DNA from 2 places in the Pseudomonas sp. GW821-FHT01E05 genome. Region 2 is predicted to be linked to the other one. Evidence: predicted binding sites of a transcription regulator. Region 2 holds the regulator's gene; the other holds the start of a gene.
The links. The regulator sigma-54, encoded in region 2, starts transcription at its own class of promoters, with help from an activator protein. The targets are predictions, from matches to a motif close to ANTGGCATNNANNTTGCTNT.

Region 1 (7,479 bases), on a different contig from region 2:
TCGTAAACCGCCACGGCGACGGTGTTAGACAGGTTGAGACTGCGGCAGCCTTCACGCATCGGCAGGCGCAGTCGTTGTTCGGCCGGTAGGGCGTCCAGTACGTCGGCGGGCAGGCCACGGCTTTCCGGGCCAAAGAGAAAAGCATCACCTTCGGCAAAGCTGGCATCGTGAAACGGCCGCGAACCTTTGGTGGTAAAGGCGAACAAGCGCGGCTGGCCGAGGCTTTCCAGGCAGCTGACGAGGTCGGCATGGCGTTGCAAGGTGGCGTACTCGTGATAATCGAGACCGGCCCGGCGCAGGCGCTTGTCGTCCATCTCGAAGCCCAGGGGCTCGATCAAATGCAGGTGGCAGCCACTGTTGGCGCACAGCCTGATAACGTTGCCGGTATTCGGCGGAATTTCTGGTTGAAATAGGATGACGTGAAACATGCACGGCTCCGAAGGTAAAGATGGGCTGCATTCTACGCCTGAAGCAGACCCGCAGCCGAAGCTATTACTGCGGGTGCTCGGCTCTTTGGCGATTGTCGGCATGATGGTCGGGCTGATGATCGGTCGCCTGACGGCGCCGGATCCCACTGAGTTGCAGCAGGTGGAGGTTGTCGCTGACGGCCTGGTGGTGTGGTTCAACAATGAGCCGAAGATCCACGGTGAACATATCGACGGGACTGTCGCGCTATTGTTCGACGCGACGGGCAGGGCTCAGAACGGCCGTCTGAAGGTCAACGACAGGAGTGCGAACTGGCGGGTAAGGGCTGCGGATGCGGGGTTGTTACTGAGTCTGGTGGCGGCCCGACCGTTGCGTGGTGAGTGGGCTGGTGCTGAGGTGGACGGGCGCTGGCGGCTGGAGATCCATCTCCGGGAGGAATAAAAGAGGGAATCCCCGGCCTGCCTGTACCAAGGTTCCCGAAACCGGGTGGGGCTCGTCGCTGTCTGCGTCATGAGCCCCAAGTGTAAAGAGGGGAATCCCCGGCCTGCCTGTACCAAGGTCCCCGAAACCGGGCGGGGCTCGTCGCTGTTTGCGTCGTGAGCCCCAAGTGTAAAGAGGGGAATCCCCGGCCTGCCTGTACCAAGGTCCCCGAAACTGGGTTGTGCTTGGACTATTGCAGGGGGCGTGCCAGTTTTTGATAAAACGAGTTGAAAACCCTTTGGGTGCCGCTGAAAGCCCCGTATTTCGGGGCTTTTGCGTTTTAGGGGATTTTGTTTTCAGAGAGAAAAACTGAGTTTTTCAGGTTTTTGTTTCTGCTCGATCGCAGCTCACGATGCGTTGAGGCAGTGCACGCACACCATTGCGGTGCACGAAAGCCCAAAAGCATCGCGGGCAGATGTACATTGATCGTACCCACGCTCCGCGTGGGCATGCATCCCGTGGCGCTCTGCGTGACAGTGGGCGCGGAGCGCCCATAGAGGCGTTACCAAGCAGAGCGTGGGAACGATCGGGGGGATCAGGACTTAACCCTCATCTCCCTCGTCATCATCACCGCCATCGACCTTCATCCCCAGTTCCTTGATCTTGCGGGTCAAGGTGTTGCGGCCCCAGCCCAGCAGCACGGCGGCGTCGCGGCGGCGGCCGGCGGTGTGTTTGAGGGCTGTTTCGATCATGATCCGCTCGAAGCTCGGCACTGCACTGTCGAGCAGGCTCGATTGACCGCGTGCCAGCGCCTGATCGGCCCATTGGCGTAGCGCCTGCTCCCAGTTGGTCACCGGTGCAGAGTCTTGTGGCAGGTTCAGCAGTTCTGGTGGCAGGTCGCTGATATGTACTTCGCGACCCGAAGCCATCACCGTGATCCAGCGGCACGTGTTCTCCAGTTGACGCACGTTGCCGGGCCACGGCAGGTTTTTCAGGTATTCCTCGGTTTCGCTCTTCAGCAGTTTTGGCTCGACTGCCAGCTCTTGCGCGGCGCGGCTGAGGAAGTGCTTGGCCAGGGTCGGAATGTCTTCGCGGCGGTCCGACATGCGCGGGATGTGGATACGAATCACATTGAGGCGGTGGAACAAGTCTTCACGGAATTTCCCGGCATGAACCAGGGTTTCCAGATTCTGGTGAGTCGCGGCGATGATGCGTACATCGACCTTGACCGGCGTGTGACCGCCGACCCGGTAAAACTCGCCATCGGCCAATACCCGCAACAGACGCGTCTGGGTGTCGGCCGGCATGTCGCCGATCTCATCGAGAAACAACGTGCCGCCATCGGCTTGTTCGAAACGTCCGCGGCGCAGGTTGGCTGCACCGGTAAACGCGCCTTTCTCGTGGCCGAACAGCTCGGATTCCATCAGATCCTTGGGGATCGCGGCCATGTTCAGGGCAATGAACGGTGACGCCGCCCGTGGGCTGTGACGGTGCAAGGCGTGGGCCACCAGTTCTTTACCGGTGCCGGATTCGCCGTTGATCAATACGGTGATGTTGGAGTGGCTGAGACGACCGATAGCGCGAAACACTTCCTGCATCGCCGGTGCTTCGCCAATGATTTCCGGGGTGCGGGTCAGGGTCGGCACCACTTCCAGGCCTTGCTGTTCCTGGGCGTGCTGGTTGGCGCGTTTGACCAGGGAAACGGCTTCGTCAACATCGAACGGCTTGGGCAGGTACTCGAAAGCACCACCCTGATAGGACGCGACAGCGCTGTCCAGGTCGGAGTGAGCCGTCATGATGATCACTGGCAACCGTGGGTGCTGTTCGCGAATCCGCGCCAACAGGTCCAGACCGCTGGTGCCCGGCATACGGATGTCGGAGATGATCACATCCGGTTGCTGGCGAGCCAGGCGGCTCATCACGCCATCGGCACTGTCGAAGCTTTGGGTGGTCATGCCTTCTTGTTGCAAGGCCTTTTCCAGAACCCAACGGATAGAACGGTCGTCATCGACGATCCACACGGTTTCACTACGGCTCATGTCGATGGGGCTCCTTGTTCCAGTGGCAGAAAGATCGAGAACGTGGTGTGGCCAGGATGGCTGTCACATTCGATCAGGCCCTGGTGCTGGCTGATGATGTTCTGAGTAATGGCAAGGCCCAGCCCGGTACCGTCCGGACGGCCGCTGACCATCGGGAAGAAGATGGTTTCTTGCAATTCGGCGGGGATGCCCGGGCCGTTGTCGATGATTTCGATCTTGGTCACCAACCGATGGCGCACATGGCCAATGGTGAACTGACGCATCGCGCGGGTGCGCAGGCTGATCCGGCCCAGGCGCAGTTCGTTCTGGCTGCTGATGGCCTGCATGGCGTTGCGCACGATGTTGAGTACTGCCTGGATCATCTGTTCGCGGTCGATCAATACGTCAGGAATGCTCGGGTCATAATCGCGCACCAAGGTGATGCAGCCCTGGCTTTCTGCTTCCACCAGACTGCCCACGCGCTCGAGCACTTCATGGATGTTGGTCATCGCCAGTGACGGCAGTTTGTTCGAGCCGAGCATGCGATCCACCAGGTTGCGCAGGCGATCGGCCTCTTCGATGATGACGTTGGTGTAATCCTTGAGGCTTTCTTCCGGTAGCTCGCGGGCCAGCAACTGTGCGGCGCCGCGAATCCCGCCCAGAGGGTTCTTGATCTCATGGGCCAGGCCGCGCACCAGCATCTTGCTGGTTTCCTGTTTGGACAGCTGAGCCTCTTCCTTGGTGATTCGCAGCAAGCGGTCACGCGGGTGGACTTCCAGCAGCAGCAGGGTGTTGCCATTGCTGAGGATCGGCGTCACGGCGTAATCGACGGTCAGGGTCTGGCCGGTCAGCGCAGTGAGCATCGCTTCGCGCTTGGTGAACGGGTGAGCCTGCTCGACGGCCTGGCGCAAGGAGTTCAGGGCTTCGGCCGATTCGGTGAACAGCTCGCTGATGAATTGCCCATGACTGCGCTGGCCGCTGATGGCCAGCAGCATTTCCGCCGCGGGGTTCATGTACTCAAGGCGCAGGTCCGCGTTGAGCAGAATGGTCGCGGTGGTCAGGTTGTCGAGTAGCAAGCGGTGCAGTGTGTCGCTGATGGTCATGAGTATATGGTGACCTCTTTTGAAGCAATACAACCCGGGGCCGGTCCCGGATTGCGCGCGCGGATATAGCGCTGATATGAGGAAAATGCAAAAACCAAACCAAGGCTCCGAAAAGAAGCGTTAAACCCCTGAAACAGGCGTTTGAAGCTCGATTGCGTGGCGTTCTGCCAGCTTCTCCGGGTATTTTCGAACCAAAATGGGTTGATAAGTGGGTGGGGTGCAATTCATTGCACCAATATAGTGCGCAAACCTGGGCGGCGTTTAGAAGAATGAAAAGATGCTGCTCTTTTCTTCTTTGGCTTTCCTTGCCATTGGCTGTGGGGTGGTATCGCTCGGGTTCACTGGCTTGGGATTACCCTGTGTCAATTGGACACGTTTTTGCGTTACCTGACTGGGGGTGATCAATGAGGGCCCGATTTCCCGGCGCTTGGACTTCCGTTTGATGAAGGCATCACGGTGCGATGTCAGTATGAGCTCTCTGGCGTGTATCGCGCCCACAAAAAAGGCCTCCCGAAGGAGGCCTCTGTTACGCCGCTTGCGCGAGCGCTACCGGATTAGCAGCTGTAGTACAGCTCGTATTCCAGTGGGTGTACGAAGGTACGTACTTTGATTTCTTCTTCGCTTTTCAGGGCGATGTAAGCGTCGATGAAGTCGTCGCTGAAAACGCCGCCTTTGGTCAGGAACGCACGACCTTTGTCCAGCTCTTCCAGGGCTTCTTTCAGGCTGCCGCAAACTTGTGGGATCTCTTTAGCCTCTTCAGGCGGCAGGTCGTACAGGTTTTTGTCAGCAGCATCGCCTGGGTGGATCTTGTTCTGGATGCCGTCCAGGCCAGCCATCAACAGTGCAGCGAAGCCCAAGTACGGGTTGGCTGCTGGATCCGGGAAGCGAGCTTCGATACGGCGAGCTTTAGGGCTGGACACGTAAGGAATACGGATCGAAGCGGAACGGTTGCGAGCCGAGTAGGCCAGCATTACTGGAGCTTCGAAACCTGGGACCAGACGCTTGTAGGAGTTGGTCGACGGGTTGGTGAAGCCGTTCAGGGCCTTACCGTGCTTGATGATACCGCCGATGAAGTACAGGGCGGTGTCGGACAGGCCGGCATAACCTTCGCCAGCGAAGGTGTTCTTGCCATCTTTGGAGATGGACATGTGAACGTGCATACCCGAGCCGTTGTCGCCGTACAGCGGCTTAGGCATGAAGGTCGCGGTGCGGCCGTAAGCGTCGGCAACGTTGTGTACGCAGTATTTCAGGGTCTGAACTTCGTCAGCCTTGGCTACCAGGGTGTTGAACTTGACGCCGATTTCGTTCTGGCCGGCAGTCGCCACTTCGTGGTGGTGAACTTCGATGACCAGGCCCATTTCTTCCATGGCATTGCACATGGAGGTACGGATTTCGTGGTCGTGGTCGAACGGAGGAACCGGGAAGTAGCCGCCTTTGACGCCTGGACGGTGGCCTTTGTTACCGCCTTCGACGTCCTGGTCAGACATCCACGAACCTTGTTCGGAGAAGATCTTGAACATGGAGCCGGAGATGTCGGACTTGAACTTCACTTCGTCGAAGATGAAGAATTCTGGCTCTGGACCAACGAATACGGTGTCGCCGATACCGGTGGACTTCAGGTATTCCTCGGCACGGTGGGCAATGGCGCGTGGGTCGCGGTCATAGCCTTGCATGGTCGAAGGTTCGATGATGTCGCAGACCAGGATCAGGGTCGGCTCTTCGGTGAACGGATCGAGAACAGCGGTAGAGTCGTCCGGCAGCAGGATCATGTCGGAGGCTTCGATGCCTTTCCAGCCGGCGATGGAGGAGCCGTCGAACATTTTGCCGATTTCGAAGAAATCTTCATCCAGCGCATCACGGGCCGGCATGGTCACGTGGTGCTGAGTGCCTTTTGTGTCAGTGAAGCGCAGATCAATCCATTTGACGTCATGATCTTTGATGAGTTGAACCGACTTCGACATAGTGTCCTCCGGGTGGCTTCGGGCTGGTAGTGGAGTGCCCTTAGAATGTGGGTGATGCCGGCGCGAATACTCTGCCAAGGCAACCTGCCTCACAAGGGAGCAAATTGCATGCCAGTGCCCCGACTTGGGTTTTTCGCCCCAAACTCACGCATATATAGGTGAGCGCGGGAAATTCCGCGGGTTTTTCGCACTGTAATGTGGCGTCAAAAAGCCTTAACGCACCGTTTTAGTGCGTCAAGGGCCATCTGTATATTAACTGGTTAAACCTTGAGCAATTTCCGCTATAATCCGCGCCCCCCTTTTTCAGCTGGCCCCTCGCGCGCTGTTTTCATGAAACTAATCGTAAAAGTTTTCCCCGAAATCACTATCAAGAGCCGCCCGGTACGGATGCGTTTCATCCGCCAGCTGGCCAAGAACATCCGTGCCGTGCTCCGCGATCTGGACCCAGCGGTAGTGGTGAACGGTGTGTGGGACAATCTTGAGCTGGAAACACAGGTCAGCGAGCCGAAAGCCTTGAAGGATATGACTGATCGCCTGAGCTGCATGCCGGGCATCGCGCATTTCCTGCAGGTCGACGAGTACCCGTTGGGCGACTTCGACGACATCGTCGCCAAGTGCAAACAGCACTTCGGTGATGCCTTGCCGGGCAAGATCTTTTCAGTGCGCTGCAAGCGCGCCGGCAAGCACGAATTTACCTCGATGGACGTCGAGAAATACGTCGGTAGCCAGCTGCGTCGTCAGTGCGGCGCCGCCGGGATTTCCTTGAAAACGCCGGCAATCGAAGTGCGGATGGAAATTCGCGACCAACGGTTGTTTGTGATTCACAGCCAGCACAACGGCATCGGCGGTTATCCGTTGGGCGCCCTCGAACAGACCCTGGTGTTGATGTCCGGCGGTTTCGATTCGACTGTAGCGGCCTACCAGATCATGCGCCGCGGGCTGATGAGCCATTTCTGCTTCTTCAATCTCGGTGGGCGTGCCCACGAATTGGGCGTGATGGAAGTCGCGCACTTCATCTGGAAGAAGTACGGCAGCTCCCAGCGCGTGTTATTTGTCAGTGTGCCATTCGAGGAAGTGCTGGGAGAAATTCTCGGCAAAGTCGATAACAGTCATATGGGCGTAGTATTGAAGCGTATGATGTTGCGCGCTGCGTCCCGAATCGCTGATCGGCTGGACATCGATGCGCTGGTGACCGGCGAAGCGATTTCCCAGGTTTCCAGCCAGACGCTGCCGAACCTGTCCGTGATCGACTGCGTGACCGACAAGCTGGTGTTGCGCCCGCTGATCGCCAGTCACAAGCAGGACATCATTGACCTTGCCAACGAAATCGGCACCGCCGACTTCGCCAAGCACATGCCGGAGTATTGCGGGGTCATTTCGGTGAACCCCAAGACCCACGCCAAGCGTCCGCGCGTGGAGCATGAAGAGAAAGAATTCGATATGGCGGTGCTCGAGCGTGCGCTCGAAAACGCCAAACTGGTGCCGATCGATCGGGTGATCGACGAATTGGGCCAGGATGTGCAGGTTGAAGAAGTCAGTGAGGCGCTGGCC
Region 2 (7,479 bases):
ACTGGCCAAGGCCGCAGAGGTCAATCTCAATGTTCACGTCGAGCACGAAGCCTGCCCGCTGAACCTGGCGCCGACGTCCTCCACCACCGCAGCCCTGGTAATGGGGGACGCACTGGCGGTCGCCTTGCTTGAAGCACGGGGTTTTACCGCTGAAGACTTCGCCTTCTCCCATCCGGGCGGTGCCCTGGGTCGTCGCCTGCTACTGAAAGTGGAAAATGTCATGCACTCGGGCACGGAACTGCCTCAAGTGCCGCGCGGCACCTTGCTCAAAGACGCCTTAGTGGAAATGACCCGCAAAGGCCTTGGCATGACCATGATTCTCGAGGCCGACGGGCGTCTGGCCGGGATCTTCACTGACGGCGATTTGCGTCGAACACTGGATCGCACCATTGACATCCACAGCACCACCATCGATGAAGTGATGACCGTTCATGGCAAAACCGCGCGCGCCGAAATGCTCGCGGCCCAGGCCCTGAAAATCATGGAAGACAATAAAATCAGCGCACTGGTGGTGGTCGATAGCGATGATCGCCCGGTTGGCGCCTTGAATATGCACGATTTGCTGCGTGCGGGAGTAATGTAATGAGCACAGACCTACTGCTACGCGGCAAAAACATCAAACTCGCGGTTTTCGACGTCGACGGCGTACTGACTGATGGCCGCCTGTACTTTCTTGAAGACGGCAGCGAATTCAAGACCTTCAACACTCTCGACGGCCAAGGCATCAAGATGCTGATGGCCGCGGGCGTACAGACTGCCATTATCAGCGGCCGCAAGACCCCGGTGGTCGAGCGCCGCGCGAAAAATCTCGGTATTCCTCATCTTTATCAGGGCCGCGAAGACAAACTGGTGGTACTGGACGAGCTTCTTGCTCAACTCAACCTAAGCTATGAACAAGTCGCCTACCTGGGTGACGACCTGCCCGACCTTCCCGTGATTCGTCGTGTCGGTTTGGGTATGGCGGTCGCCAACGCCGCCAGCTTCGTTCGTGAACATGCGCACGGCATCACTCAGGCCCGTGGCGGCGAAGGGGCTGCGCGCGAATTTTGCGAGTTGATCCTGCGCGCCCAAGGCAGCCTTGAAGCGGCCAACGCCGCCTACCTGTAGAGCCACCTATGCTGAGCAAAAAAACTCGCAACATTCTGATTTTCGGAGTCATCACCGCCCTGTTCGCAGCCGTTGGCTACTGGAACATCAGCCCGGAACGCTTTCTCGAGCGGCCGGCGGCAGTCGTCGACGAAAACGCTATCGACTACTACGCCATCAACGCCCACAGTGTGCAGTTTCTGCCCGATGGCAAGTTGCAGTACGAAATGACTTCCGACAAGGTCGAACACCTGAAAGCGACCGAAGTGACGATGCTGACCAAGCCCGACTTGCACATCTATCGCGGCACTACTTTCCCCTGGCACGTCCAGAGCGAACGCGGCGAAGTCAATCCGGACGGCACTGAAGTAGAACTGATTGATTCGGTACGTATTGCACGTACCGACGAGAAAGATCGTACGACCATTATTACCAGTAGCCGTATGACCGTATTCCCTCAGAAGCAATATGCGCAGACCGAGCAAGCCGTTAGAATCGACGGCGCTGGTGGCGCGACTACTGGCAAGGGAATGAAAGCGTATTTGGAAGAAGGCAGGATGCACCTGCTATCGAACGTAAGAGGACAGTATGAGGCTCGTTAAAACCCTCCCTATTTTGCTCAGCCTGAGCGCAGCACTGGGAAGCGTGAGCGCCTGGGCTCTGCCGACTGATAGCCAGCAACCCATCCGCATTCAGGCCGACGACGCTCAGTTGGACGACAAGAATGGCGTGGCCACCTACAAGGGCGACGTGATCATTACCCAGGGCTCGATGAAGATCACCGGTAATACCGTGACCATCACTCGCACCCCGGCAGGTGAAATCGACGTAGTGACCTCGGTGGGCAACCTGGCTTACTTCGAACAGCTGCAAAAGGCGACTGATCCAAAGCCTGTCCAGGCTTATGGTGTGACCATTCAGTATCACGCCGCGCAAAACCGTATCGTGCTGATCGACAAGGCCAAAGTGATCAACGACGGCAACACCACCGAAGGTGAGAAAATCGTCTACGACACCGTCAAACAGGTCGCTAACGCCGGTCGCGCCACCGGCAACAAGGTCACCCAGCAACGTCCGCGGGTCGACATGGTGATCCAGCCGAAAAAGAAAACTGACGAGCAGAAGGCCCAGTAATGGCAACTCTGAAAGCTCAGCATCTGGCCAAGAGCTACAAGAGCCGCCAGGTCGTGCGTGACGTCAGTCTGTCCATCGACAGCGGCCAGATCGTCGGCTTGCTCGGCCCTAACGGTGCCGGCAAGACCACCTGTTTCTACATGATCGTCGGGCTGGTCCAGGCCGATCAGGGTCGCGTACTGATCGACGACCTGGACGTCAGCCACCAGCCGATGCACGGCCGCGCACGGGCCGGCATCGGCTATCTGCCGCAAGAAGCATCGATCTTCCGCAAGCTGTCGGTTGCCGATAACATCATGGCCATTCTTGAGACCCGCAAGGAACTCGACAAGGCCGGACGTCGCCAGGAGCTGGAAAGCCTGCTGCAGGAATTCCACATCAACCATATCCGCGACAACCTCGGCATGAGCCTCTCCGGTGGCGAACGTCGTCGCGTGGAAATCGCCCGAGCCCTGGCCACCGCACCGAAGTTCATCCTGCTCGATGAACCGTTTGCCGGTGTGGATCCGATCTCGGTGGGAGACATCAAGCAGATCATTCATCACCTGAAGGCCAAGGGCATCGGCGTGCTGATCACAGATCACAACGTCCGTGAAACCCTGGATATCTGCGAGACCGCCTACATCGTTAACGACGGTCAACTGATCGCCGAAGGCGACTCCGCCACCATCCTGGCCAACGAGCTGGTCAAGGAAGTGTATCTGGGCCATGAGTTCCGCCTGTAAGCGCTGAGGTGTTGGGCAAGTCGTCAGAGCGCCGCTATCAATAAAACCCTATAAATTTTATTGTTACCGCGCTTTAGGCAAACACGCGCCCTCAGGTGTTCAGCCAATAGTCAGAGCGCCAGTAGCAATGAGATCCTGTAAATTTTTATTGTTACCGCGCTCTAGGCAAACACTTCAGTTTCAGGCATATAATTTGCTTATGTTTGGCGCTTCGGCGCCCTGTAGTGGATGGCGCATGTGCGCCGGCAAATAAGGTGTTAAGCCCCTGCCATGAAACCATCGCTAGTCTTGAGAATGGGCCAGCAGCTGACGATGACACCGCAGCTGCAACAGGCCATCCGCCTGCTCCAATTGTCGACCCTGGACCTGCAACAGGAAATTCAGGAGGCACTGGAGTCCAATCCGATGCTCGAACGCCAGGAAGAAGGCGACGACTTCGATAACGCCGACCCTCTGGCCGACAACGTCGAGCAGAAAGCCAATACCGATGTTCAGGAACCCTCTTACCAGGAAACCGCCCCGACGGTGGATAACCTCGAGGAAGGCGACTGGAACGAGCGCATCCCCAACGAATTACCTGTCGACACCGCTTGGGAAGATGTTTACCAGACCAGTGCCAGCAGCCTGCCGAGTAACGATGACGACGAGTGGGACTTCACCACCCGCACATCGGCCGGTGAGAGCCTGCAGAGTCATTTGCTCTGGCAACTGAACCTGGCACCGATGTCCGATACTGATCGCCTGATCGCCGTTACCCTGATCGATTGCATCAACAATCAGGGCTACCTGGACGAAACTCTTGAGGAAATCCTCGAAGCCTTCGACCCGGAACTGGACATCGAACTGGACGAGATTGAGGCCGTCCTGCACCGCATCCAGCAATTCGAACCCGCCGGTATCGGTGCGCGCAACCTCAGCGAATGCCTGTTGCTGCAGCTGCGTCAAATGCCAGCCAAAACACCTTGGCTGACCGAGGCTAAACGCCTGGTCACCGACTTCATCGACCTGCTTGGCAGCCGTGACTACAGCCAGCTGATGCGCCGTATGAAGCTCAAAGAGGACGAACTGCGGCAGATCATCGAGCTGGTGCAAAGCCTCAACCCGCGCCCGGGTTCTCAAATCGAATCCAGCGAAGCCGAGTACGTCGTCCCCGACGTCATCGTACGCAAGGACAACGAACGCTGGCTGGTGGAGTTGAATCAGGAATCCGTGCCGCGCCTGCGGGTCAACCCGCAGTACGCCGGTTTCGTGCGCCGGGCCGACACCAGCGCCGACAACACCTTCATGCGCAACCAGTTGCAGGAAGCGCGCTGGTTCATCAAAAGCCTGCAAAGCCGCAACGAAACCCTGATGAAAGTCGCCACCCAGATCGTCGAGCATCAACGGGGCTTTCTCGAGTACGGCGATGAGGCGATGAAACCGCTGGTGCTGCATGACATCGCCGAAGCGGTCGGCATGCACGAATCGACAATTTCCCGGGTCACCACCCAGAAATTCATGCATACCCCGCGCGGCATCTACGAACTGAAATATTTTTTCTCCAGCCACGTAAGCACCTCTGAAGGCGGTGAATGCTCGTCTACAGCGATCCGCGCGATCATCAAAAAACTGGTTGCAGCGGAAAATCAGAAAAAGCCGTTGAGTGACAGCAAGATCGCTGGTTTACTGGAGGCACAAGGCATTCAGGTAGCCCGTCGCACCGTCGCCAAATACCGCGAATCCCTTGGGATCGCGCCTTCGAGCGAACGTAAGCGTTTGATGTAACGGGCCACGCCACAGCGTTCCAGTGGCAGGCATTTCTGCCTGCCGCTTTATGCACTGGCAACGAAGGAGAAGCTGTATGCAAGTCAACATCAGTGGACACCAACTGGAAGTGACCGAACCCCTGCGCATCTACATCGGCGAAAAACTCGAACGATTGGAAAGGCATTTCGACAAGATCACCAATGTGCAAGTCACGATGACCGTCGAAAAGCTGAAGCAGAAAATCGAAGCTACCTTGCATATCCCCGGCAATGAAGTGGTCGCCAACGCCGAGCATGACGACATGTACGCGGCAATCGACGCACTCACCGACAAGCTGGATCGCCAACTCAAAAAGCACAAGGAAAAGACCCAGAGCCTCCTCCAGGGCGCAACAGGTCGTTAACACTCCCAACCCATGATTCGACTTGAAAACATCCTGACCCCCGGCCGTTCTTTGGTGAACGTGCCGGGCGGCAGTAAAAAGCGCGCCCTCGAGCAAATTGCCAACCTGATCAGCCGCGAAGTGCCGGATCTGGGGATGCAAGATGTCTTCGAGAGTCTGATAGCCCGTGAAAAACTTGGTTCAACCGGTTTTGGCAACGGCATCGCCATTCCCCACTGCCGCCTCAAAGGCTGCGAATCGCCCATCAGTGCCTTGATGCACCTGGACGCCCCCATAGATTTCGACGCCATCGATGGTGCTCCGGTCGACCTGCTGTTTGTCCTGCTGGTCCCGCAAGCCGCTACCGATGCGCATCTGGAACTGCTTCGGCAAATTGCCAGCATGCTTGATCGCAAGGAAGTGCGCGAAAAACTTCGCAGCGCCGCAACTAATGAAGCCCTGTACCAGGTTGTCCTGGACGAGCAGAACGGTCATTAATCATGCGTTTGATCATTGTCAGCGGCCGATCCGGCTCCGGTAAAAGCACGGCCCTCGATGTATTGGAGGACAACGGTTACTACTGCATCGACAACCTGCCGGCCGGCCTGCTTCCGGAATTGGCCGAACGTGCGTTGATTCACACTGAACTGGCGCAACCGCTGGTTGCGGTTTCCATCGACGCCCGTAACTTGCCCAGCCATCTGTCGCGCTTTCCGGAGCTTTTGGAAGAAGTGCGCAGCCGGCACATCCAATGCGACGTGCTGTATCTGGACGCCGACGAGGAAACCCTGCTCAAGCGATTCTCGGAAACCCGTCGACGCCACCCCCTGAGCACCGCCAATCGGTCGCTCGCCGAAGCCATTGATGATGAAACCAACCTGCTTGGGCCGATTGCCGACCTCGCTGATCTGAAGCTCAACACCACCCATCTGAACCTGTATCAACTGCGCGATACCATCAAACTTCGCCTGCTGAACCAGCCGGAGCCGGGCACGGCGTTTCTGGTCGAATCTTTCGGCTTCAAACGCGGAATGCCGGTCGATGCTGACCTGGTATTCGATGTGCGCTGCCTACCCAATCCATACTGGAAACCGGAGTTGCGCGATCAGTCCGGGCTGGACCAGCCGGTTGCCGAGTATCTGGCTGCTCAGCCGGATGTCGAAGAAATGTTCCAGGATATCTCTGCGTATTTGCTGAAATGGCTGCCCCGCTTTGCCGCCAGCAACCGCGCCTACGTCACCATTGCCATTGGCTGCACCGGCGGGCATCACCGCTCCGTCTACCTGACCGAACGTCTGGGCCAGGCTCTACAAAAGTCCCTGAAGAACGTCCAGGTTCGCCACCGCGACCTAAGCTAAAGGATTCACACCGCGATGCCCGCTCTGGAAATTGAAATCATCAACAAGCTGGGTTTACATGCCCGAGCATCTGCCAAGTTTGTCGGCGTAGCAGGTCAATATCCCTGCCAGATAAAAGCCGGACGTACCCCTGAATCCATGGTCGATGGCAAAAGCATCATGGCCATGATGATGCTCGCTGCCGGTAAAGGCACCAAAATCCATCTCTGCACTGAAGGCGAACAAGAACAGGAAGCGCTGAATGCGCTGGTTGCGCTGATCAATAACTTCTTCGACGAAGGCGAATAAAAGCTCGGCGGCCCGAGCCTTCGGCGGCGCCTACGCAAGCGCGGTATTCATGACTGTCATCAGACAGAACCCGATACACAGCCCCAGGCTGGCCAGCTTGTCGTGGCCATTGCACGGTGACTCTGGGATCACCTCGTGAGTCACCACCAGCAGCATCGCGCCTGCAGCCAACGCCAACCCCAGTGGCAAGAGCAACTCGGCCAGACTCACCAGCCAGGCACACAACAACGCGAAGACCGGCTCAACCAAACCTGAAGCCGCGCCGACCAGGAACGCCTTGACCCGCGACATCCCTGCCCCGGCTAATACCAAAGCGATCACCAAACCTTCCGGCACATCCTGTAAAGCGATGCCCATGGCCAAACTGTCGGCGTCGGGCATCCCACCGCCGGCAGACACACCGACCGCCATGCCTTCCGGGATGTTGTGAGCAATGATGGCAAATACAAATTGCCAGATCCGCGGAGCAATCACCGGATACTCCCACAAAAAAAGGCGCGCCTCCCATTGGGTGACGCGCCTTCGCTTGAAGCTGCGGTCGTTTAGCTACCGGCCACTGTCATCCGCTCGATCAGCACTGACCCCGTACGAATATTGCTGCGCAATTCCAGGTCATTACCAACGGCGATGATCTGCTGGAACATGTCACGCATGTTGCCGGCGATGGTCACTTCTTGCACGGCGAACTGAATCTCGCCGTTTTCCACCCAGAAACCCGAGGCACCACGGGAATAGTCGCCAGTCACCATGTTCAAGCCCT

Region 1: glnA (glutamate--ammonia ligase) is a predicted target of sigma-54. The motif match lies at 6,025-6,044, and genes of this name have one in related genera.

What each region holds. Positions count from the first base shown of each region.
Region 1 covers NZ_JBWKWW010000002.1:452,702-460,180, reverse strand. Annotated here, with positions in the region: gene AC07W5_RS05530 (tRNA (cytidine(34)-2'-O)-methyltransferase) at 1-428, opposite strand, end outside; gene AC07W5_RS05525 (hypothetical protein) at 427-867, shown strand; gene ntrC (nitrogen regulation protein NR(I)) at 1,449-2,885, opposite strand; gene glnL (nitrogen regulation protein NR(II)) at 2,882-3,967, opposite strand; gene glnA (glutamate--ammonia ligase) at 4,522-5,928, opposite strand; gene thiI (tRNA uracil 4-sulfurtransferase ThiI) at 6,259-7,479, shown strand, end outside.
Region 2 covers NZ_JBWKWW010000004.1:341,820-349,298, forward strand. Annotated here, with positions in the region: gene AC07W5_RS10870 (KpsF/GutQ family sugar-phosphate isomerase) at 1-583, shown strand, start outside; gene AC07W5_RS10875 (KdsC family phosphatase) at 583-1,107, shown strand; gene lptC (LPS export ABC transporter periplasmic protein LptC) at 1,116-1,688, shown strand; gene lptA (lipopolysaccharide transport periplasmic protein LptA) at 1,675-2,220, shown strand; gene lptB (LPS export ABC transporter ATP-binding protein) at 2,220-2,945, shown strand; gene AC07W5_RS10895 (RNA polymerase factor sigma-54) at 3,216-4,709, shown strand; gene hpf (ribosome hibernation-promoting factor, HPF/YfiA family) at 4,786-5,094, shown strand; gene ptsN (PTS IIA-like nitrogen regulatory protein PtsN) at 5,107-5,571, shown strand; gene rapZ (RNase adapter RapZ) at 5,574-6,431, shown strand; gene AC07W5_RS10915 (HPr family phosphocarrier protein) at 6,447-6,719, shown strand; partial or broken gene AC07W5_RS10920 (ZIP family metal transporter) at 6,750-7,202, opposite strand; gene pmbA (metalloprotease PmbA) at 7,262-7,479, opposite strand, start outside.